DNA from 2 places in the Lysinibacillus sp. NPDC058147 genome. Region 2 is predicted to be linked to the other one. Evidence: predicted binding sites of a transcription regulator. Region 2 holds the regulator's gene; the other holds the start of a gene.
The links. The regulator Rex, encoded in region 2, represses fermentation and respiration genes when NADH is low (regulators of the CRP and FNR family bind a similar motif). The targets are predictions, from matches to a motif close to TTGTGAAATATTTCACAA.
Positions count from the first base shown of each region.

Region 1: ACFVT8_RS21115 (cytochrome ubiquinol oxidase subunit I) is a predicted target of Rex. The motif match lies at 9,704-9,721, and genes of this name have one in related genera.

Region 1 is NZ_JBHVUJ010000009.1:89,391-101,537, reverse strand. It holds gene pcrA (DNA helicase PcrA) at 1-637, shown strand, start outside; gene ligA (NAD-dependent DNA ligase LigA) at 652-2,655, shown strand; gene ACFVT8_RS21145 (CamS family sex pheromone protein) at 2,804-3,937, shown strand; gene gatC (Asp-tRNA(Asn)/Glu-tRNA(Gln) amidotransferase subunit GatC) at 4,512-4,799, shown strand; gene gatA (Asp-tRNA(Asn)/Glu-tRNA(Gln) amidotransferase subunit GatA) at 4,824-6,287, shown strand; gene gatB (Asp-tRNA(Asn)/Glu-tRNA(Gln) amidotransferase subunit GatB) at 6,289-7,716, shown strand; gene ACFVT8_RS21125 (thioredoxin family protein) at 7,989-8,549, shown strand; gene ACFVT8_RS21120 (diacylglycerol kinase) at 8,683-9,597, shown strand; gene ACFVT8_RS21115 (cytochrome ubiquinol oxidase subunit I) at 9,971-11,317, shown strand; gene ACFVT8_RS21110 (cytochrome d ubiquinol oxidase subunit II) at 11,314-12,147, shown strand, end outside.
Region 2 is NZ_JBHVUJ010000013.1:3,284-15,430, forward strand. It holds gene tsaD (tRNA (adenosine(37)-N6)-threonylcarbamoyltransferase complex transferase subunit TsaD) at 1-754, shown strand, start outside; gene ACFVT8_RS22740 (ABC transporter ATP-binding protein) at 1,211-3,154, opposite strand; gene ACFVT8_RS22745 (redox-sensing transcriptional repressor Rex) at 3,383-4,018, shown strand; gene ACFVT8_RS22750 (twin-arginine translocase TatA/TatE family subunit) at 4,170-4,355, shown strand; gene tatC (twin-arginine translocase subunit TatC) at 4,373-5,197, shown strand; gene ACFVT8_RS22760 (CPBP family intramembrane glutamic endopeptidase) at 5,291-6,055, opposite strand; gene groES (co-chaperone GroES) at 6,230-6,514, shown strand; gene groL (chaperonin GroEL) at 6,650-8,281, shown strand; gene ACFVT8_RS22775 (hypothetical protein) at 8,505-9,221, opposite strand; gene ACFVT8_RS22780 (hypothetical protein) at 9,523-9,843, shown strand; gene ACFVT8_RS22785 (AAA family ATPase) at 10,077-11,414, shown strand; gene ACFVT8_RS22790 (hypothetical protein) at 11,407-12,138, shown strand.

The sequences.
Region 1 (12,147 bases), on a different contig from region 2:
TGATTTAGCGTTAATTGCAGATATTGATGCACTCGATAAAGACGACACATCGAAGGGCAACATTATTTTAATGACGATGCATGCCGCAAAGGGCTTAGAATTCCCTATCGTCTTTATCATCGGAATGGAAGAAAATATCTTCCCGCATTCTCGTTCACTCGATGACGTGGATGAAATGGAAGAAGAACGTCGTCTAGCATATGTAGGTATAACACGTGCAGAGGAACGTTTATATTTAACGAGTGCACAAAGTCGTACGATTTTTGGTCGTTCTAGCTACAACAATGTGTCACGTTTCTTAGGTGAAATTTCGGAAGATATTACAGAATCAATATCCAAAGGTGGTTCGAAGCCTGAGGTTCCGTTTGCCTCTAGTAATCGTTCTGCAGGTGGCTATCAAAAACGTACACTTGGAGCGGTTCAGAAAACACAGCCTGCAACATCTCGCTTACAAACAACTGGTGGAGACCAATTTGGCTGGAAGGCTGGAGACAAAGCGATCCATAAAAAATGGGGAACGGGTATGGTTGTTAGTGTAAAAGGTGAGGGTGATAGTACAGAGCTAGACATTGCCTTCCCACAACCTATTGGTATTAAGCGATTACTGGCACAATTTGCACCTATTGAAAAAGGGTAAGCGGAGGAACTTAAATGAACGAAATTGAACAGCGCGTTGTGGAGTTAAATAAATTATTACACGAATACGGTCATGCCTATTACGTGTTGGATAACCCTGTCGTAGCAGATAGTGTTTATGACCAATTATTACATGAGCTTATTGCATTAGAGGAAGAGAATCCGTCACTCATTTACCCAGATTCACCGACACAGCGTGTTGGCGGAGCAGTGGTAGAAGGCTTTAAAAAAGTGACTCACGATTACCCGATGCTAAGTCTATCAAATGCTTTTAATGAAGAAGATTTACGTGAATTTGACCGTAAAGTGCGCCAAGCAATCGGTGATAACTTTTCCTATGTTTGTGAGCTGAAAATTGATGGTCTTGCCATTTCATTAAAATACGAAAATGGTGTTTTTGTACAAGGAGCAACGCGAGGAGACGGTGTTGTAGGGGAAGATATTACAGCAAATTTAAAAACGATTCGAGCAATCCCTCTCCGATTAAAGGAACCACTTACAATTGAAGTACGTGGTGAGGCGTATATGCCTAAAAAATCATTTGAAAAATTAAATACTCTACGTGCTGAAAATGGAGAGGAATTATTCGCTAATCCACGAAATGCGGCTGCCGGCTCTTTACGTCAGTTAGATCCTAAAATAGCAGCGAGTCGTCAACTATCAACCTTTATTTATGCAATTGGGGGAGATGGTGAGGCATATGGTATTGACGGCCACGCAGAGATGCTCGATTATTTAGAAGGACTAGGTTTCCCATCAAATAAAGAGCGTCAACGCTGCTCAACGATTGAAGATGTACTAGCCTTTATCGAAAAATGGACTGAAAATCGTCCGAATTTAGCCTATGAAATTGACGGTATTGTTATTAAGGTGGATCGCTACGCACAGCAGGATGAACTTGGCTATACGGCAAAGAGTCCACGTTGGGCAATTGCTTATAAGTTCCCTGCTGAGGAAGTAGTGACAACATTACTTGATATTGATTTAACGGTTGGGCGTACAGGTGTTGTTACACCTACTGCTATTCTATCGCCTGTTCAAGTGGCAGGTACGACAGTACAACGTGCATCATTACACAATGAGGATTTAATTCGAGATAAAGATATCCGACTAGGAGATACAGTCATTATCCGAAAAGCCGGAGACATTATTCCTCAAGTTGTAGGTGTAATACTGGAGCAGCGCCCTGAGAACTCAGTGCCATATATAATGCCTGAAAATTGTCCGGTTTGTGAGAGCGAACTTGTTCGTATTGAAGGAGAAGTTGCATTACGCTGTGTAAATCCTGCATGCTTTGCACAAATTGCTGAGAGCATTAAATATTTTGTATCGCGTAATGCTATGAATATTGACGGTCTCGGTGATAAAGTCGTTGAGCAATTATTACGTGCAGATTTAATTCATGATATCTCTGATTTGTATCACTTAACTGTAGAACAGCTTGTCGAGCTTGAGCGTATGGGAGAAAAATCAGCGACGAATTTAGTCAGTGCTATTCAGGCTTCCAAGGAAAATTCGATGGAGCGTCTACTAATTGGATTAGGTATACGCCATGTTGGTGAAAAGGCAGCAAAAATCGTTTCAGAGGAGTTTGGAACGATGGAAGCGGTAATGGCAGCAACAGAGGAGCAACTAGTGGCGATCCATGAAATTGGCGATAAAATGGCTTCATCGCTTGTCGAGTATTTTTCAAATGAGGATGCACGTGCAGTCATTGGGCGCCTTTCTGAAGTAGGCGTCAATATGACGTATAAAGGTAAAAAGGTCGAGGTAACTGCAGGGGATAATCCTTTTGCAGGTAAAACAATCGTATTAACTGGTAAACTTGAGCAATTGACACGTAACGAAGCAAAGGCGAAAATAGAAGAGTTAGGTGGTATTGTTACAGGCAGTGTCAGCAAAAAAACTGACCTTGTTATTGCAGGAACAGATGCAGGTTCTAAACTAACAAAAGCCGAGCAGTTAGGTATTGAAGTTTGGAATGAAGACAGCCTGATTGAGCAACTAAACCTCGTCTAATAATGGATAATAGATAAGTATGATGAATTGTCCTAGCCACTTGGTGGAATGTAGAGGCATTTTATAAATGTCTCCTTCTGTCCACAGGTAGAAGTATGAACAATTCGTCGAGCAGAAATTTGATTTTCAGTAAAGGAGTACAAAAATAATGAAGTCATTTCGACTCATTCCAGCAATTGTCGCTGCTGCAATGCTAGTCGGCTGTGTACCTTCTGATAAGAAGGAAACAGAGCTTACACAGGATACGCAACAGGAAAAAGCGGAAACAACGATAATTCCAAGCATACAAATTGATGAATCATATTATAGAACGCTAACACCTTATAAACCAAGTGCTAGCAGAGGATTAGTAGTTTCAAATATCTTTACGAAATATGATATGAAGGAAGTAGAAACAGGTTTAATGCGTCTTTCTCAAAATGAGTTTGACACAGAAAACTACTTCTTCCAAGAAGGGCAATATTTAGCGGAAAGTACAGTGTCAGATTGGCTTGCACGAAGTTCACAAAAGAAGGAGGGTTTAAATCCTCCAACGACGGACTCAATGCCTGCAGAAGAACGTGCAACAAAGGCTCCAATCTATTTATCACATATTGTTGAGCAAAATTATTTAACAAAAACTAGTGATAACAAAGTAAAATTAGGCGGTATATCGATAGGACTTGCCTTAAACTCTATTTATTACTATCAAAAAGAAAAGTATGGAGATTACTTTGAGCAACCAATTCCAGAGGCAAAACTTGTTGAGCAAGGAAAGAAGATGGCTGCTGAAATCGTGTCTCGCCTAAGAACTCGTGATGAATTGAAAGATATACCGATTGTAGTAGGCTTATTTAAACAAAAGGCTCGCAATGACATTATTCCAGGAACGTATTTTAGTTATGGCGTAGCAAAAGCAGGACAAAACGACGTATCTGATTGGAAAGCTAATGATGAAGAATATGTACTGTTCCCAACGAGTGAATCACAAGATGTATACCGAGATGTTAGCAATAGCTTTAAGTATTTTAAACAAGATGTAGATAAATACTTTTCTAACTATACTAGTGTAATAGGAACAGGCTTCTATCAAAATAAAAAAATCCAAAAGCTAACGATTGAAGTACCAATCCAATTCTTTGGCAAGCTTGAAATTATAGGCTTTACTCAATATTTAACAGGTGTTCTTATCAATCAATTTGATAACATCAATGTTGAAGTAAATATTACCTCAATTAACGGTCCAGAGGCGTTAATCGTAAAGAATGCCAACGAAAAGGAACCATACGTCCATATCTATTAATTTATAGTCAGCCTCGTGCTGACTATATTTTTTTGTGGAAGAAAAATGAGATTCGATAATATTCGTCAGAAGAATTAATCAGAATGATGGATAGACTCTTTAGAGTGATGGATAGAGTCTTCGAATCGACGGAAAGAAAAAAAGGCGACGGAAAGCTCCGCCGAAGTGACGGATAGAAGAACGAAAGCGACGGAAAGATTCCTCGGAGCGACGGATCAAGTCTTCGAATCGACGGAAAGAAAAAAGGGCGACTGAAAGCTTCGTCGAAGTGACGGAAAGAAGAGCGAAAGCGACGGAAAGTATCCTTGGAGCGACGGAAAGAGCCATCGAAACGACGGATAGCTTCCCCGGCCCGACAAATAAAAGAAAGCACAGCCGCCTTACTCCTGAAAAGCGAAGTCTATTAGTCCGTAAAGTCGACACTTCGTCATAGTAGTGAAAGTTTCTTTATTTTTGGTGAAAGTTGTGATTTTTAAAATGAAAAATGTTATGATTATTTGCATGGTTAACTTTATCCAACCCTATTGTTATCGATAAAAACAATGAATGGAATGAGTATTCGGAGGTGTGAAAAATGGCAAAATTAACAAAAGAAGAAGTTAAGCACGTTGCAAATTTAGCACGTCTTGCAATTACTGAAGAGGAAGCAGAGAAATTTGCTGAACAGCTTGGTAAAATTACGGACTTCGCAGAGCAATTAAACGAGTTAGATACAACGAATGTTGAACCAACAACTCATGTTTTACCACTAGTAAACGTAATGCGTGAAGATGTGGCAACAAAAGGTTTAGATCGTGAAGTAATGATGTTAAACGTAAAAGAACAAGAAGATGGTCAAGTAAAAGTACCAGCTATCATGTAATACTAAAACATAGGAGGATTCCTCATGACGTTATTTGAACGTTCAGCAAAGGAGCTACAAGCTGACATTAAAGCGGGTAACCTAACAATCGCTGATTTAACAAAAGAAGCATTCGAACGTGTGGCTAAGCTTGACGGCGATGTACAAGCTTTCCTTGCTTCAAACGAAGAAAAAGCAACTGCACAAGCAGCAGAAATGGACAAAGTGCCATTTGAAGAGCGTGGACCACTTTTCGGTCTTCCTATCGGTGTTAAAGACAACATCGTTACAGAAGGTTTAGAAACAACTTGTGCTTCTAAAATTCTAGAAGGCTTTATGCCAATTTACGATGCAACAGTAGTTAAAAAGCTACGTGAAGCTGGTATGGTCACTATCGGTAAATTAAACATGGACGAGTTTGCAATGGGTTCTTCAAATGAAAACTCATACTATAAAACTACAAAAAATCCATGGAACTTAAACCACGTACCGGGTGGATCTTCAGGTGCGTCTGCAGCAGCAGTTGCAGCAGGTGAAGTTCCATTTTCACTTGGTTCTGATACAGGTGGTTCAATCCGTCAACCAGCTGCTTATTGCGGTGTTGTAGGAATGAAGCCTACATATGGTCGTGTATCTCGCTTTGGTCTAGTTGCTTTTGCATCTTCTTTAGATCAAATCGGGCCAATTACTCGTAATGTAGAAGACAACGCTCTTTTACTTGAAGCAATTGCAGGATTAGATTCAAACGATTCAACTTCTGCAGACGTAGAAGTACCAAACTACGCAGCAGCCCTTACAGGTGACGTAAAAGGCTTACGTATCGCTGTACCAAAAGAATTCCTTGGTGAAGGTGTGGGCGAAGCGGCACGTCAATCAGTGCTTGATGCATTAGAAGTATTAAAAGGCTTAGGTGCTACTGTAGAAGAAGTATCACTTCCTCATTCGAAATATGCACTTGCAGCATACTATATTCTTTCTTCTTCAGAAGCGTCTTCTAACCTTTCTCGTTTTGACGGTATCCGTTATGGTTTCCGTGCAGAAAATGTTAATAATTTGATGGACCTTTATAAAGAAACTCGTGCACAAGGCTTTGGCGATGAAGTAAAACGTCGTATCATGCTTGGTACTTACTCACTAAGCGCAGGTACGTATGATGCTTACTACAAAAAAGCTCAACAAGCACGTACACTTATCAAAGCAGACTACGACAAAGTATTTGAAGACTTTGACGTAATCATTGGACCAACTTCTCCAACACCAGCATTTAAAATTGGTGAAAACGTTGATGATCCAATGACGATGTATGCAAATGATATTTTAACGATTCCTATGAACTTAGCTGGTGTGCCAGCCATTTCAATTCCATGTGGTTTTGAAAATGAACTGCCATTAGGCTTACAAATTATCGGTAAATATTTCGATGAAGCAACAATTTACCGTGTAGCTCATGCTTTTGAACAAGCAACGGAGTTCCATAAACAAGTTCCTCAAATTTGGGAGGGAAAATAACATGAACTTTGAAACAGTCATTGGTTTAGAAGTACACGTTGAGTTAAAAACGAACTCAAAAATCTTCTCACCAGCACCAGCGCATTTCGGTGCTGAACCAAATACAAATACTACAGTAATCGATTTAGGTTATCCTGGTGTTCTGCCAGTACTAAATAAAAATGTTGTTGATTTCGCAATGCGTGCAGCACTTGCACTTAATATGGAAATCGAACAAGAAACAAAATTTGACCGTAAAAACTACTTCTATCCAGATAATCCGAAAGCTTATCAAATTTCTCAATTCGATAAGCCAATCGGTAAAAATGGCTGGATTGATATCGAGGTTGACGGCTATACAAAACGTATCGGTATTACGCGTCTTCATATGGAAGAAGATGCAGGGAAGCTTTCTCACGCTGGTGACCACTCTTTAGTTGACTTTAACCGTCAAGGTACACCACTTGTAGAAATCGTTTCTGAGCCAGATATCCGTACAGCAAACGAAGCGTATGCTTACCTAGAAAAATTAAAATCAATTATCCAATATACAGATGTATCTGACTGTAAAATGGAAGAAGGTTCACTACGTTGTGATGCCAACATTTCAATTCGTCCATACGGCCAAGAAGAATTTGGTACAAAGACAGAGCTTAAAAACCTTAACTCTTTCAACTATGTTCGCCGTGGGATTGAGCACGAGGAATTACGCCAAGCTGATGTCCTTCTTTCAGGTGGGGTAATTGATCAAGAAACTCGTCGCTTTGATGAAAAAACAGGTAAAACAATTCTTATGCGTGTGAAAGAAGGAACAGATGATTACCGCTACTTCCCAGAGCCAGATTTAGTTCGTCTATCGATCTCTGATGAATGGTTAGAGCGAGTAAAATCAGAAATTCCTGAACTTCCAGATGCTCGAAAAAAACGCTATGTTGATGAATTAGGCTTAACACCATATGATGCAGGGGTTCTTGTTATTTCAAAAGAAATCTCAGACTTCTTCGAGGCTATGGTAGTTAAAGGTGCAGATCCAAAGCTTTCAGCAAACTGGCTTATGGGTGATGTTTCTGCATACCTAAATGCAGAACAAAAAGACCTTAAAGATACTGCATTAACGCCAGAAAACCTTGCAGAAATGGTGAAGTTAATCACTGACGGTACAATTTCTTCTAAAATCGGTAAAAAAGTATTTACTGAATTAGTAGAAAAAGGCGGTTCCGCAGCAGAAATCGTTAAAGCAAAAGGTTTAGTTCAAATTTCTGATGAAGGTGCATTACTTGCTATCGTTACAGAAGTTCTAGACAACAATGCACAATCAATCGAAGACTTTAAAAACGGTAAGGATCGCGCTATCGGCTTCTTAGTTGGCCAAATTATGAAAGCTACTAAAGGTCAAGCGAACCCACCAATGGTCAACAAATTATTACAACAAGAGATTGCAAAACGTTAATTGCAATTGCAATAGAAGGCCAAGAGAGCAAATTCGTTTTCTTGGCTTTTTATTTTAAAAATGAATACATACAAAAGGCTCTTTGGGGTATCTCTACAAGATAAATACCTTGACAAGCAAAGTGTCAAAAGGCAGTTCAAAGGGTCAGATGCGATATTTTATTTATGATGATATGACTAAAAAATACCAAATTAGCACTTAATAGTTGTCTTCAAAGAGTATTCATAGCAAAATATAATATAGAACATGATATAACTTTAGGAGGTCAATCAATGAAAACTGAACAACAATATTTCGATGATGCGATTTCGATTCAACAATATATGGATAATATGACGACGTTAAAAGAGGAGAGCTTCCGTATTTATGATGGCTTCGAAGTGCCATTAAACGATGGCTTTATCGAGCTACTGAAGGACAAGAAACCAAAAATTTTAACAATTACTGAGGATTGGTGCGGAGACGCAATGTTAAACAATCCAATTATTCGCCGGGTTGCAGAGGCAGCAGGTTTAGAAATGCGCGCAGTACTTCGCGATGCTGATACAGATTTAATTGATCGCTATTTAACAAACGGTGGCCGTGCAATTCCGGTTTATGTTTTATTAGATGAAACTGGTCAGGTTGTTGGAAAATGGGGTCCGCGTGCACCAGAATTACAGGAACTAGTAGTGAGTAAACGAGCTACTTTACCGGATAAAGAAGATCCTACATTTGAAGATGCACAAAAAGCGCTATATGCAGAAATTCGTGAAGAGAATATTACGAATAAATCATATTGGACATTTGTTTATGAGGATTTTAAAAAGCAAGTAACAGCTGCATTGCAATAATTGCAAATCCTAAGGCTACATGTCAGAGAATGAGGACGAGCCTTGTTTTTGTTGATTATTGGAAGCTTAATGCAACATTTAAACGAATAATTCGTTGAAAGAAATAGAATCTTATGAAGCAGGAAGGTATGTTATGAAACGAGCAAGAATCATTTATAATCCTACATCTGGGCGTGAAGCGTTTAAAAAGCATCTACCAGAAGTACTGGCAAAATTAGAGGTAGCAGGCTATGAGACATCTTGTCACGCAACAACTTGTGAAGGCGATGCAACCATTGCAGCAAAAAATGCAGTTGAACGTGGCTTTGATATAATCATTGCAGTTGGTGGAGATGGCACATTAAATGAAGTTGTTTCAGGTGTGAGTTCATTTGAGAACCGCCCGAAAGTAGGGTTAATTCCGATGGGCACAACGAATGACTTTGCCCGTGCCGTGCATATTCCCCGAAATATTGAAGCTGCCGTTGACATCATTATTAAAGGTGAAACGTTGCCGGTTGATGTTGGTTTATTAAATGGGGAACGCTATTTCATCAATATTGCCGCTGGCGGACGTATTACAGAGTTAACTTACGAAGTGCCGAGTAAAATGAAAACAATGCTAGGACAGCTAGCTTATTACGTAAAAGCAGTAGAAATGATCCCGTCGATCAAAGCTTCTCATATGCGTATCGAATATGATGGCGAAGTGTTTGACGGGGATGCCATGATGTTTTTATGCGGCTTAACAAATTCAGTGGGTGGTTTTGAAAAGCTTGCACCCGACGCAAGTATTAATGATGGCTACTTTACTTTATTAGTATTGAAAAAAGTAAGCCTGCCTGAATTTATTCAGCTTGCCGCAATGGCATTAAGAGGCGAGCATTTGAATGATGATCGTGTGATTTATAAAAAGGCAAGTGTCGTAAAAGTATCTACTGAAGATGAAATACATTTAAACTTAGATGGTGAGTATGGTGGAGATGCACCTGCTACATTTGAAAACTTAAAGCGTCATATTGAAATTTTTGTTCCACTAGAAGATATTCGTGAGGAAGACCGTATTTAATGAAATATTAGAACAGGGCGCTCTCAATTTAGGAGGGTGCCTTGTTTTGTGGGCAAAATCGGTAAAAGCCCCATATATAGAGCTAAATATTCCCCTATAATTGGTATTGTGAATGAATTAAGAAAAATGTTTGGCAAATGTGAGTATAATACTTGAACAAAATTTGAAACCTTTATAATAGGCCGAAATTCCGGTCCATTATAAAGGTTTTTTTCGTTGCAATAGTGGAAAATGGGGTATAGATAAGGGAAAGGAAGTGTTGCCTTTGTATAAGTCACAGGAAAGAAAGCTCATTTGGCTAAGCTTTGGTGTTGCAATTATTATGCTACTTTCCATACTTGGAAGAATATTTGGAGGTTAGGGGGGCAATGAAATGGTGAATGAATCAGCAGTCTTTTGGAGTAGAGCATTAACGGAGCTAACTTTATCGTTCCATATTATTTATGCAACGATTGGTGTTGGTGTCCCATTAATGATTATGATCGCACAATGGACTGGGTATAAAAAGAATGATGAACACTATATTTTAATGGCAAGACGTTGGGCACGAGGTTTTGTTATTACAGTTGCAGTCGGTGTTGTTACAGGGACAGCAATTGGCTTACAGTTGTCTTTACTATGGCCGAATTTTATGCAGCTTGCCGGTCAGACAATTGCTTTACCACTTTTTATGGAAACGTTTGCGTTTTTCTTTGAAGCCATCTTTCTAGGCATCTACCTATATACTTGGGATCGCTTCGATAGTCAGAAGAAGCATATGCTACTGTTAATTCCAGTAGCTGTCGGCGCTTCGATGTCAGCTGTGTTTATAACAATTGTCAATGCGTTTATGAACGCGCCACAAGGTTTTGATATTGTGGACGGACAGCTTGTGAATATTCAACCTTTTTTAGCAATGTTTAATCCAGCAATGCCGACAAAGGTAGCGCATGTTCTCGTTACAGCTTATATGACGTCCGCATTTGTGTTAGCGTCTATTGCAGGATACCGATTACTTAGAGGTTCTAAGCATGTATACCATAAAAAATCTTTATACTTACTTATGAAGATTGGTCTGATTTTCTCCATTGCAGCAGCGATTATTGGAGACTTTTCAGGTAAGTATTTAGCTGAATATCAGCCAGAAAAACTAGCTGCAGCTGAGTGGCATTTTGAAACTGGAGATAAAGCTTCCCTAATACTACTAGGTGTATTAGATGGTGAAGAAGTTAAATATGCTATTAAAGTACCTTATGCTTTGAGTATTTTAGCACATAATAATCCAAATGCAGAGGTAATTGGCTTAGATCAATTTGCTAAAGAAGATCGACCACCTCTATATATTCATTACCTCTTTGATCTCATGGTGTTTATTGGCATGTTTATGGCATTAGTTTCACTGCTTTATGTATGCGGGAAAGCACGTGATTGGCAGTTTATTCATAGACGTTGGTTTAGATGGATTGTTGTTGCAGGTGGACCACTTTCCATTATTGCGATTGAAGCAGGATGGTGGCTTGCTGAAGTTGGACGACAGCCTTGGATCTTATATGGATTAATGCGAACACCAGAAGGGGCCACAACGAGTGACCATGTGGATTTAATGATGCTATTATTTACAGGTGTGTATGCAGTATTAGCAGTAGGAAGTATAGTGGTTTTAATTCGTATGTTCAAAAAGAATCCAATTGAGCGAGAAATAGAAGATCGCCATGCTGAAAAAGGCGGTGACATCTTATGACATTAGAGATTTTAGGTATTTCAGTTTTATGGATTTTCCTATTTGGCTATGTCATTGTAGCTTCAATCGATTTTGGGGCAGGCTTTTTTAATGCCTACAGCCTACTCATCGGAAAAAATCATATTTTAACGAATATTATTAAGCGTTATTTATCACCTGTTTGGGAAGTAACCAATGTCTTTTTAGTATTCTTCTTTGTGGGGATTGTTGGATTTTTCCCACAAACAGCTTTCTACTATGGAACCATTTTACTTGTCCCAGTTAGTATTTCGCTAGTGCTCCTTGCAATACGAGGCTCCTACTATGCATTTGAATCATATGGCGCACGTGGACATATTGGTTACACGTTGACGTATGGTATAGCAGGTTTACTTATTCCAGCTTCACTTTCAGTTGTATTCGCGATTGCTGCTGGTGGCTATGTTGATATTATTGATGGGCAACCTGTCTTGAACTATTGGACGTTGTATACGAGCCCGTTTGCTTGGAGTATTGTCGTGTTGAGCATCGCAGCAGTACTTTATATTTCAGCCGTGTTTTTAACTTGGTACGCTCACAAAGCGAAAGATAAACAAGCAACAAATTTAATGCGAAAATACGCACTTGCTTGGGCGTTGCCTTTAATGGTGAGTGCGCTCGGCATTATGTACGAAATGAAGTTTATCAACCCTGAAATTTATGATCACATGGTTAATTTATGGTGGATGTTTGCCATATCAGCTGTGCTGTTTATTATTACTGTAGTGTTAATATGGATGAGGAAAAATTACGGTCTTGCGGTTAGTTTATTAATCGCCCAATTCGCAGTGGCGTTTTTTGCATATGGTATC
Region 2 (12,147 bases):
AGGGGCGTTGTTAATTGGAATTAATGCCGCGAAGGCCTTTGCATTTGCTAATAATTTGCCAATTTTAGGTGTGCATCATATAGCTGGACATATATATGCTAATGCACTCGTGCAGCCGATGGAATTCCCATTATTAGCACTAGTTGTATCAGGTGGCCATACAGAGCTAGTTTATATGAAGGAACATGGCTCTTTTGAAGTCATTGGTGAGACAAGAGATGATGCAGCTGGTGAAGCTTATGATAAGGTTGCGCGTGTTTTAGGCTTACCGTATCCAGGTGGTCCACGTATTGACAAGCTAGCACACGAGGGGGATGAGGCTGTGACCTTCCCACGAGTGTGGTTAGAGGAAGATTCTTATGATTTTAGCTTTAGTGGTTTAAAATCAGCAGTTATTAATTATAAGCATAATATGGATCAGCGTGGAGAAGAGATTTCTCCGACTGCCGTAGCCAAAGGATTTCAGGATAGCGTGGTTGAAGTGTTAACAGCTAAAACATTACGGGCAGCACGTGAATATAAAGTGAAACAAGTTATTGCAGCTGGAGGTGTAGCGGCAAATAAAGGCTTACGAACATCACTTGAGTCTGTATTTGCGGAAGAAGGTATCCCGTTGTATGTACCGCCATTAAAGCTGTGTACAGATAATGCCGCGATGATAGGGGCAGCTGCAACGCCTATGTTTGAAGTAGGTATTCGAGGCAATTTATCAATGAACGGTCGCCCAGGAATGGAGTTGAAATCCTGGGTGTAATATAGAAAAGAGGTATTGTAGATATTAAATCTACAATACCTCTTTTTGCTTTTGTGAAAAAATTGTTGAGAAAACAATGGCTATAAGAAAATTTGAACACAATTAGTTGACAAATTTTTCAGAAAATTATCCACAGGTAAGATAGAAACAAAACACCGAACATCCGTACTTATGCACAAATTGTTGATAACTTGTGCATAACTTGTGATTATTCAATATATAGTAGCCTATTTTGCACAGAATGATGTGAATAAAATTTTTTTGAATTGTGGACAATGTGGAAAAGTCTGTTGATATGTTGGTATTACTAGATTTATAGTGTGCATAAAGTTGTGGGCATTTTTTGTCGAAAAATAGCACTTGACCAATATATATGAAAAATCAAGGCGAGTAAAGTAAAAAGCCATGCGACATGGCACATGGCTTTACAAGTTTTATCCCACCTCAAGAGGGATATTATAAAATAATATTTTCAAGTTCTTCACTTAGCTCAAGCCATTCCATTTCGAATAACTCATATTGTTCCTTAGCGGTTGATAATTCCTCTTGAAGCTCTGTAATTTTTTCGTGGTCTGTGAAAATTTCGGGATCGCAAAGAGCTTCTTCTAAGCGAGCTATTTCAAGATTTACTTGCTGCGTTTTCCCCTCTAGTTCCTCAAGTGTACGTCTAATTTGGCGCTCTCGTTTTTTAGCCTCTTTATCAATTTTAGAGGTAGAGATTTTCTCAGGTACATCAGCTTGTACTTGTGGTTGTGCAGCAGCTTTCATTTGAGCAATTTCTAATAGCTCTTGTTTCTTTTCAAGATAATAATCATAGTCACCTAAGTACTCAAAGGAACCATCGCCAGATAGTTCGATTACTTTAGTTGCGATTCGATTGATGAAATATCGGTCATGCGATACAAATAAGAGTGTTCCAGGATAATCGATCAATGCGTTTTCCAATATCTCTTTACTATCTAAGTCTAAGTGATTGGTAGGCTCATCGAGAATTAAAAGATTGGCTTTTTGCATCATTAATTTAGCTAATGCAAGTCTAGCCTTTTCTCCACCAGATAAAGACGATACGATTTTATCTACATCTTCTCCACTAAATAAGAAACGGCCAAGTACCGAGCGAATATCTTTTTCATTCATTAAAGGCCATTCATCCCATAGCTCTTTTAGTACACTTTTATTGCTCGACAGCTTTGCTTGCTCTTGATCAGAATAACCAATTTGAACATTCGTACCATAGCGAATTTCTCCGGAGAGTGGTAGCAAATCCTTTACGATGGTTTTTAATAAAGTTGATTTACCAACCCCGTTTGGTCCAACAAGTGCAATACGATCTTCTCGGAAAGTGCGTAATGTGATGCCGTTAGATATTTTCTTATCACTATAACCTATAGCTAAGTCATCAATAGATAATACATCGTTACCACTTTGGCGTTCAATTGTAAAACCGAATCTTGCTGATTTTTCATCACCCTCAGGGGATTCCATCCATTCTGTTCGTTCAAGCATTTTACGACGACTTTGTGCCATTTTTGTAGTAGAAGCACGAGCGATGTTTTTTTGAACAAATTCTTCAAGCTTGGCCTTCTCATCTTGCTGTCGTTCATAAAGCTTCAAATCACGCTCGTAATTTTTTGCTTTTTCATCTAAATAGGCACTATAATTGCCTGAATATTTTGTGACGCGATGACGAGAGACTTCGTAGACAATGGAAACAACCTGATCTAAGAAGTAGCGGTCATGGGAAACAATTAGAATAGCCCCTTCATAGCCTTTTAAATATGATTCCAACCAAGAGAGGGTTTCAATATCTAAATGGTTAGTAGGTTCATCGAGTATTAATAGGTCAGGTTTACTTAATAACAGCTTAGCAAGTGCTAACCGAGTTCGTTGGCCCCCTGATAGTGAGCTAATTGGCTTTTCATAATCATCAGGATAAAACTGCATGCCATGAAGCACAGAACGTGTATCAGACTCAAATTGATAGCCACCTGCATCCTTAAAATTATGTTGCAAATGATCGTATTCAGACATTATTTTTGAATATAAAGTAGGATTTTCATAAACAGTTGGGTCGGCCATTTGTTGTTCTAATGATCGGAGTGCTTGTTCTTGGGCAATAAGTGGCTCAAAAATTGTCATCATTTCATCCCAAATTGACAATGTTGAGTTTAATCCAGCATGCTGCTCTAAATATCCGATTTGTATACCTTTAGGGATAATAATATCGCCAGAGTCATATGACAGTTGACCAGCAATTATTTTAAGTAATGTGGACTTACCAGCACCGTTACGACCTACTAATGCAACGCGGTCACGATGTTGAACCTCTAATTTTACGCCACTCAAAATTTCATCTGCAATGAAGGATTTATATAGTTGATTGACTTGTAAAACAATCATTCTTGACACCTCAATTCTTCCTTAGTGTAATGGATGTACGATTTGCTTGCAATGTCGGTGCTTTACTTATTCCAAGCTGTCATGTAAGATTGAAACGATTTCTCTTTAGTTAGTGGCGTAAAAGCGCCATTAACTAAAGGGAAATACTCCAGTGAACATTATAAACTTAGAAATAGTTAATTAAGCGTGTATCATAAAAGATTTGATACATTATAAGGAGGAAAAAGTTTGAAACAAGAATTAAAAATTCCACAAGCCACTACGAAAAGACTTCCTCTTTACTATCGATTTATCCAAAACTTTGCACAAGAAGGCATGGAACGCATTTCTTCGAAGGAACTGAGTGAAGCGATGAAAATTGATTCTGCAACTATTCGCCGTGATTTTTCTTATTTTGGTGCTCTAGGGAAAAAGGGATATGGCTATGATGTGCAGCATCTCTTAAAATTTTTTAGTCAAACGCTCGATCAACATGAAGCGACAAAAGTAGCGTTAATTGGTGTAGGGAATTTAGGTAGTGCTTTATTAAAATATAATTTCCAAAAAAATCATAATACTCAAATCGTTGTGGCATTTGATTCAAAGGCCCCGAAGGAAGGGAAGATGATTAGCAATATTCCTGTTTTTCATCCTGATTTATTGGAAGAAAAATATGCAGAATACGGAGCGGAGCTTGCGATTTTAACAGTTTCACCACGCTCTGCACAGAAAATGGCTGATAGATTAGCGGCAATGAACGCAAAAGGAATTTTGAACTTTACGCCAGAGCGTATTACTGTACCAGATAAAATGCAACTTTTAACAATTGATTTGTCGGTAGAATTGCAAGCGCTCATTTATTTAATTCGTAATCAGGAAGTGTGATAATTGTACATACTTTAAGTATATCTAACAGTTTTTGTCAATAGAGGTATGTAGTGAAATGAGAGAGTGACGAAAAACTTTCACATATTATTAGTTAGCATAATGGCGAAATATGCGTTAAAATGATGGATATAAAGAGGAGGTGGCTGTAATGGGTGGTATTGGTCCTATGAGCCTCATTATTATCGGAATTGTCGCATTACTAATTTTTGGTCCTAAAAAGTTACCAGAGCTTGGGAAAGCATTTGGTTCAACATTACGTGAATTCAAAAATGCTACTAAAGGATTAGCCGACGAAGATGATGATGATAAGAAAAAGAAAGAACTAGATAAGTAAGTTAGGATGTTTGAGGAATGAATCCAAAAGATCTAACTGTCATTGAGCATATAGAAGAATTAAGAAAACGGCTTTTCATTGTTGCCGTTTTCTTTGTTCTCGCTATGGCTGGCGGCTTCTTTGTTGCAAAGCCGCTTGTTAAATACCTTCAAAGTACTGGAGCGAATTACAATATAGAGCTCCATGCGTTTGATGTAGTAACACCACTTGCAATTTATATCCAAGTAGTTTTTTTAATAGCATTTATCCTATCCTCACCGGTATTGATGTATCAATTGTGGGCTTTTATTAGCCCAGGACTTAGGGACGTAGAACGAAAAGCAACTTTAAGCTATATACCGTATTCGTTCTTATTGTTTTTAGCAGGGCTGTCTTTTTCATATTTTTTACTATTCCCTTATGTCATAAAGTTTATGATGAATTTATCAAACGATTTAGAAATTCAACAAACAATTGGCATACATGAATATTTTTCGTTTTTATTTAAGCTTACAATACCTTTTGGTTTCCTTTTCCAATTACCGATTGTAGTCTTGTTCTTTTCGCGTATTGGGATTTTATCTCCTGAGTTACTAATTCGTATTCGTAAGTATTCATACTTTGGTTTATTTGTATGTGCTGCACTAATCGCGCCACCTGAATTAGCCTCGCACTTAATGGTTTCAGTACCGTTATTTGTTCTTTATGAAATTAGCATTATGATTTCTCGTATTGGCTATAAGAAATACTTAAAATCAGAGGAAATGCGATTGAAAGAAGAACAAGAAGCTGAGCAAAAACGTCAGATAGAAGAGGCACTTGAACAGCAGAGACGTCAAATCGAAGAATTGAATCAACAATAATAGAAGCTCGATGCATATAGCATCGAGCTTTTTCGTCGTAATACATATATACATCCAACTAAAAATCAGTAGGAAGAAAAAACTCTCTGATTTTTATTGCATTTTTTCTAGTTGTTCAAGAAACTTTTGCAATGGTTCTGCATACAATTGTACAAGTGTCACAAAACCATTCAGCATGACATGGGCGATAATAGATGTCCAAATGCGTTTTGTTTTGTGATATAAGAAGGCAAAAATCAATCCACATATTGTATAAAGCAAGATATGAGAGAAGTCGAAATGAATAAGTGCAAAGAAAATGGCACTTACTATACCGGCTATCCAGAAATTAGTTGTTTGGACAAGCGATCCAAAAATAACACGGCGGAAGACGAACTCTTCTAATATTGGTCCAAAAACGACAATTGCCAATATCGCGATAGGAGCGCCTTTAGCAATAGCTACAATATCAGCTGTGTTTTGCGATCCACCTTGGATACCGAATATAGCCATTTCGATAGCTGCACCAATCATTTGGCCGATGAAAACTAAGAAGAAACCTATGATTCCCCACATAATTGATAGTGGAATAGTTTCTTTCTGTCCTTTATAAATATCCCAAAACGCTTTATCGCGAGATGTTATGATTAAGCTTAGAATTAATGCAATAGCAAAGCTAAGTGCAATATACCAGCCTTGCGTAAGCGGAGCAGCTTGCTCACTAGGTAAACCGGTTGTACTCATAATAAATTTGTGAAACGGTTGTGCCAGCCATTTACCTGATATTTGCATGAGGATATAAATCAGTAAAACATAAAGGGCTGTTTTTTTATGTTTAATTATTTTTTGAGAATCGTTCACAGTCAAAATCCTTTCCATTCATTATGCTATCTTTCTATTGTAGAGGAATATGGAAAGAAAACAAAATTTTTCGTAGTTCTGACTTGCAAAAAAAAGTGTGATTGATTATCATAATAATTGTGTTAGCACTCGTCCGTATAGAGTGCTAATAAATGTTCAAACATATATTTAATTAATAGGAGGTTGTTTCACTTGTTAAGACCACTAGGAGATCGTATTGTAATCGAACTAATCGAGGTAGAAGAAAAATCTGCATTCGGTATTGTACTGCCAGACTCTGCAAAAGAAAAACCGCAAGAAGGTAAAGTTGTAGCAGTTGGGACGGGTCGCATTTTAGAGAACGGACAACGTGTAGAGCTTGACGTAAAAGTTGACGACCGCATTATTTTCTCTAAATACTCTGGTACAGAAGTTAAATATGAAGGTAATGAATACCTAATTTTACGCGAAAGCGATATTCTTGCAATTATTGAATAAGTTAATACTTTTAAATTAAATGCCTTTAGTGATTGTCATAGATAAACAAATAGATGGCAATGACCGTATGGCGAAATTTCTATAAATATATTGTTGAAGCTTAACGAATATTCCATTTCAGGAGGGTAAATTCAAATGGCAAAAGATATTAAATTCTCAGAAGACGCTCGTTCATTAATGCTACAAGGTGTAGATAAATTAGCAAACGCAGTAAAAATTACTTTAGGGCCTAAAGGTCGTAACGTAGTTTTAGAAAAAAAATTCGGTTCACCACTTATTACAAATGATGGTGTAACAATTGCAAAAGAAATCGAGCTAGAAAATCCATACGAAAACATGGGGGCAAAATTAGTAGCAGAAGTTGCTTCTAAAACAAATGAAATCGCTGGTGACGGTACAACAACTGCAACAGTATTAGCGCAAGCAATTATTCGTGAAGGCTTAAAGAACGTAACAGCAGGTGCAAACCCTGTAGGCATTCGTAAAGGGATCGACAAAGCGGTTGCAGCAGCCCTTACAGAATTACACGCAATTTCTCGCCCAGTAAGCAACAAAGATGAAATCGCACAGGTTGCGGCAATCTCTGCTGCTGATGATGAAGTGGGGCAATTAATTGCAGAAGCAATGGAACGTGTTGGTAACGATGGTGTTATTACAATTGAAGAATCTAAAGGCTTCACAACTGAACTTGATGTAGTTGAAGGTATGCAGTTCGACCGCGGCTATGCATCACACTACATGGTAACAGATACAGATAAAATGGAAGCGGTATTAGATAACCCATACATTTTAATTACTGATAAAAAAATTACAAACATTCAAGAAGTATTACCATTATTAGAACAAGTGGTACAACAAGGTCGTCCACTGTTAATTATTGCTGAAGATGTTGAAGGCGAAGCTCTTGCAACACTTGTAGTAAACAAACTTCGCGGTACATTCAATGCTGTAGCGGTTAAAGCACCAGGATTTGGTGATCGTCGTAAAGCAATGCTAGAAGATATCGCAATTTTAACAGGTGGTCAAGTAATTACAGAAGAATTAGGCTTAGACCTTAAAACAGCTGATATTACATCACTTGGGCGTGCTGCAAAAGTGGTTGTTACAAAAGACAATACAACAATCGTAGAAGGTGTTGGCGGTGCAGATGCAATCGAAAGCCGTATTGGTCAAATCCGTGCTCAGCTTGCTGAAACAACTTCAGAATTCGATAAAGAAAAATTACAAGAACGCCTTGCAAAATTAGCAGGCGGTGTAGCAGTAATCAAAGTTGGTGCTGCGACAGAAACAGAACTAAAAGAACGCAAACTTCGCATTGAAGATGCTCTTAACTCAACTCGTGCGGCAGTTGAAGAAGGCATCGTATCAGGTGGTGGTACGGCACTTCTTAACGTATATGCAGCAGTTGAAAAAGTTGCAGAATCAGAAGAAGGCGACGTAGCAACTGGTGTGAAAATCGTTCTACGTGCTTTAGAAGAGCCAGTTCGTCAAATCGCAAACAACGCTGGTCTTGAAGGCTCAATTATCGTAGATCGCCTAAAACGCGAAGAAATCGGTGTAGGCTTCAACGCTGCAACAGGCGAATGGGTAAACATGATGGAAGCGGGCGTAGTAGATCCAGCGAAAGTAACTCGCTCAGCTCTACAAAACGCAGCATCTGTCGCAGCTTTATTCTTAACAACAGAAGCAGTTGTAGCAGACATTCCAGAAGCAGCTCCAGCTATGCCAGATATGTCTGGTATGGGTGGCATGGGCGGAATGATGTAATCTACGGCTCCAGCCAAAAAAAAACCACTTCTCAAAATTTGAGAAGTGGTTTTTTTTATGCTTTAGCGAGTAATTTTTAGTGAATCGCTGATAGAATATGGACAATCGCTGATAAACCTCTGACAATCGCTGATAAAGATAGCAAAATCGCTGATGAAATCCCAACAACCGCTGATAAAGGTAAAAAAACCTGCTAATAAAACTACGAAAAAGTAGCTTACAGTTATTCTATTTGCTTCAACCTAAAATCAGGAGAAATATAAGAGATAAGAGTATAATCCATTTCTTCTCCTCCTTTAGTTGATAATTGCACAAGTAAAGATTCTTCGGTATTAGTGGGTTGTATAGCACTTGTTTTTATAGTAATCACTTGAACACCGGTTCTTCTTGGATATCCAACAACGACCACCTGATTCCCCAATGTATAAACTGCTGTAATATCAGATTGGAACGCGACAATATATAAATCTAAATCTGTTTTATTTTGAAACATTGGAATCGTGAATCCCATATTTTGTTCAAAGTCGTACCATTCAGAAAGAGCAACATCGTAATTCGTAAATAGTCGATGCAGTGCATAATGAATTCTAGTTGGAACATAGCTCCATCGACCGATTGAGCTATGCCAATATTCTTCATAAGCGGGTCTCTTATAACCAGGATTATTGATGATAACTTCATAAGGAATAGTTGCGCCATTCTCTATAACCTGTGAAAGTGTAACAAATTTCGACGGGGGAGATAATTCTGGAAAAGGAGGATCGGGAATTGTTTGGGGCTTTATCGGCTCAAGGTTTTTCAAACGATTCTCTAAGCCTTTTATTTGTGCTTCAAGTCCATTAACTTTATTTGATTCTTTTGCATCGAAAGAAGGTATAATGCTCAAATTAATTAATATTAGGCTAATCATACATAAAGTTATTTTTTTTACGTTACACATAGATTCACCTCTCTATATACTGTGCTCATTAAATGCGGGAATATGTAGTATTGCTGAAAATTTTATAGACATGTTGCCACTTCCTTAGTTTTTTATCAGTCAATAAAAGTTTCTAATAAACAATAACAAGGCTATCCATTAGTTCATGTTTGAACTTCTGGATAGTCTTGTTGCTACTAGTTTTTTATTTTGGACCTCCAAATATGCAGGTGACAACTCTACATTCCTGGTAGGTTTAGTCCGGGGAATTCTGGTAAGCCAGGGGATTGCCCGCCTGGAAATGGCATAGGACGTGGTGGATATGGTTGTGGCGGATATGGCTGCGGAGGGCGTGGTGGATATGGTTGTGGCGGATATGGCTGCGGAGGGCGTGGTGGATATGGTTGTGGCGGATATGGCTGCGGAGGGCGTGGAGGGTATGGTTGTGGTGGATATGGTTGCGGAGGACGTGGTGGGTATGGGCGTGGCGGATATGGCTGCGGAGGACGTGGTGGGTACGGGCGTGGTGGATATGGTTGCGGAGGACGTGGTGGGTATGGTTGTGGCGGATATGGCTGCGAAGGTCGTGTCGGATACGGTGATGGGTTTAAAGATGGGTATGGGCTACCAGAAGGCATGGTAGGGTGAAACGGAATGTTAACATCTACATCTTCGGGATTTAATCTAGGATTGAACAATGAAACACACCTTTCTTCTTTTTTCTTTTCTAACATATGCCCACCTATTATGTTTGTCATAGGCATTAAACTAGATGAATGATTGATAAGTGGATAATTCGTTAAAATAGAAAATGTTATAAAATATATCAAATTTAATTATAATAGAAGAAAATAGCGTTAAAGGATGTTTAAATAAATGCCCATTATAAAAATCAAGAAAATAAAAGTACAAAACTTACGAAATGTACGTCATGGTGAAATTGTGTTAGCGGTGAATTTCGAAACGTTTTTTAAGGCAAATGTTGTTGGTTTATACGGACAAAACGGTTCAGGGAAAACAACTATTGTTGATGCATTTGGCTTGTTAAAGGCACTTATCTCCGGTTGGATTGCTGAAATTAAATTACCATCTCAGGAAAAGAGGTTAATCATGGAGGGGGAGGATTCTGCAAGTATTGAGTTCGAGTTTCTAGTAGAAAATCAATTTGGCACATTTTTTCTCAATTATTATGTAGAGTTACAAGAAGATGAAAATAGACTGTACACAATGGTTGAACGTATAGCTTATAGAGAAAACGAGAAAGGGAAGCGTTCAAAGGTTCTAATTAATGTGACAGAGGAAGACATACAACTACGTAAAGAAAATCTTTCTGATATGAATGAAAAAACGCGTATCCAATTACTAGTCACTCATCAATTAGCTAAAAAACAATATATGTCCTTTGTCTTTCACAAAGATTTAAAGCCATTATTACAGGATAGGCTTTCAGAGCTGGAAATGCAATTGCTTCATAATTTAGCAATAGATTTTAATCAAGATTTACATGTCGTTAATAATCAAAATATCGCACCATTATTTGAAGAGCGCAGTATGCCCTTTAGTATCCATCTCGAAAAAACACGTGGTTCTATTCCTTACAATTTGAAGGGGCCAGCGTTATTGCCAGAGGACGCGTTTTACGTGTTATGTGAAGTAATAGAGCAAAGTAATCAAGTATTATCAGCAATTATTCCAGGTCTGTCTATAAAGATTAATGTACTTACAAAACAAACTATGGATAATGGAGAAAAAGGAATCCGTTTCGAATTTTTATCGCAGCGAGGGGAACGCGAATTACCACTACGGACAGAGTCAGAAGGAATTTTGAAAATTATTTCTGTACTTAGTGTGCTCATTGCAGTTTATAATAACCCAAATGCTTGTGTAGTGATTGATGAATTAGATTCTGGTGTTTTTGAATATTTGTTAGGCGAGTTGTTAACAGTGATTGATGAGGGCGGAAAAGGTCAGCTTATTTTTACGTCTCATAATTTACGTGTGTTAGAGGTGCTAGCTATTAAAAACTTATGGTTTACGACAGCGAATGAGGATCGCCGTTATATACAGCTAAAGGGTATTAAAGAGGTAAATAATGCTCGAGATGTTTATTTACGTGCAATTCAGTTGGGCGGACAGGATGAAGAAGTTTATAAGGAAACGAAGACATTTAAAATTAAGCGTGCCTTTAGAAAAGCGGGTGTCCAGCGTGACTAAAAAGGTTCTTTTAATCATTGTAGAGGGGCAGACGGAGCAGATTGTTTTAGAGGATTTTCTAGATGAACATTTTGCAAATTCAACGATTCGCTTCGATGTACAACGGGAGGATATTTTAACGAAGTGGGATGCTAATAAACGAATACCCAATATTAAAAATAGTGTTACGCGAGTGATTCAGAACTATTTGGAGAAGTATAAGTTTTTAGCGAAGGATTTAACTGCTGTCGTTCATATTACTGATGCAGATGGTTGTTTCATTGCCCCTGAATTTGTCAAGGTGAAGGAAGATATTGAGCAAAATTTATTCTATACAGAAGATGCAATATTGGTGAAATCTGAGAAGCGTAAGGAGCAAATCGAACAACGAAATGAAATGAAGGCGAATAATGCCAAAATCCTTATGGCAAATGATCATTTTAGCATTCAACGATTGAGAATACCGTATCAGCTATTTTATTTTTCTACAAACTTAGAGCATGTACTATGGAATGAGCGCAATGAAGTAGCAACGGAAAAGGTGCAAAAGGCTGATGAATTTATGGAAAGTTTATCGAGTTCCATAGAAGAATTTTTAAAAGAATATGTCCCAGTTAACCCAGAGCTTCCGTATAAAGAAAAAATGAAAATGAGCTGGTCATTTTTAATGGAGGGCTGTAATTCGTTACAGCGTGGAACGAATGTACCGTTATTATTTGAAATGATTAAATCAGATGTACAATAAAATGCCCTC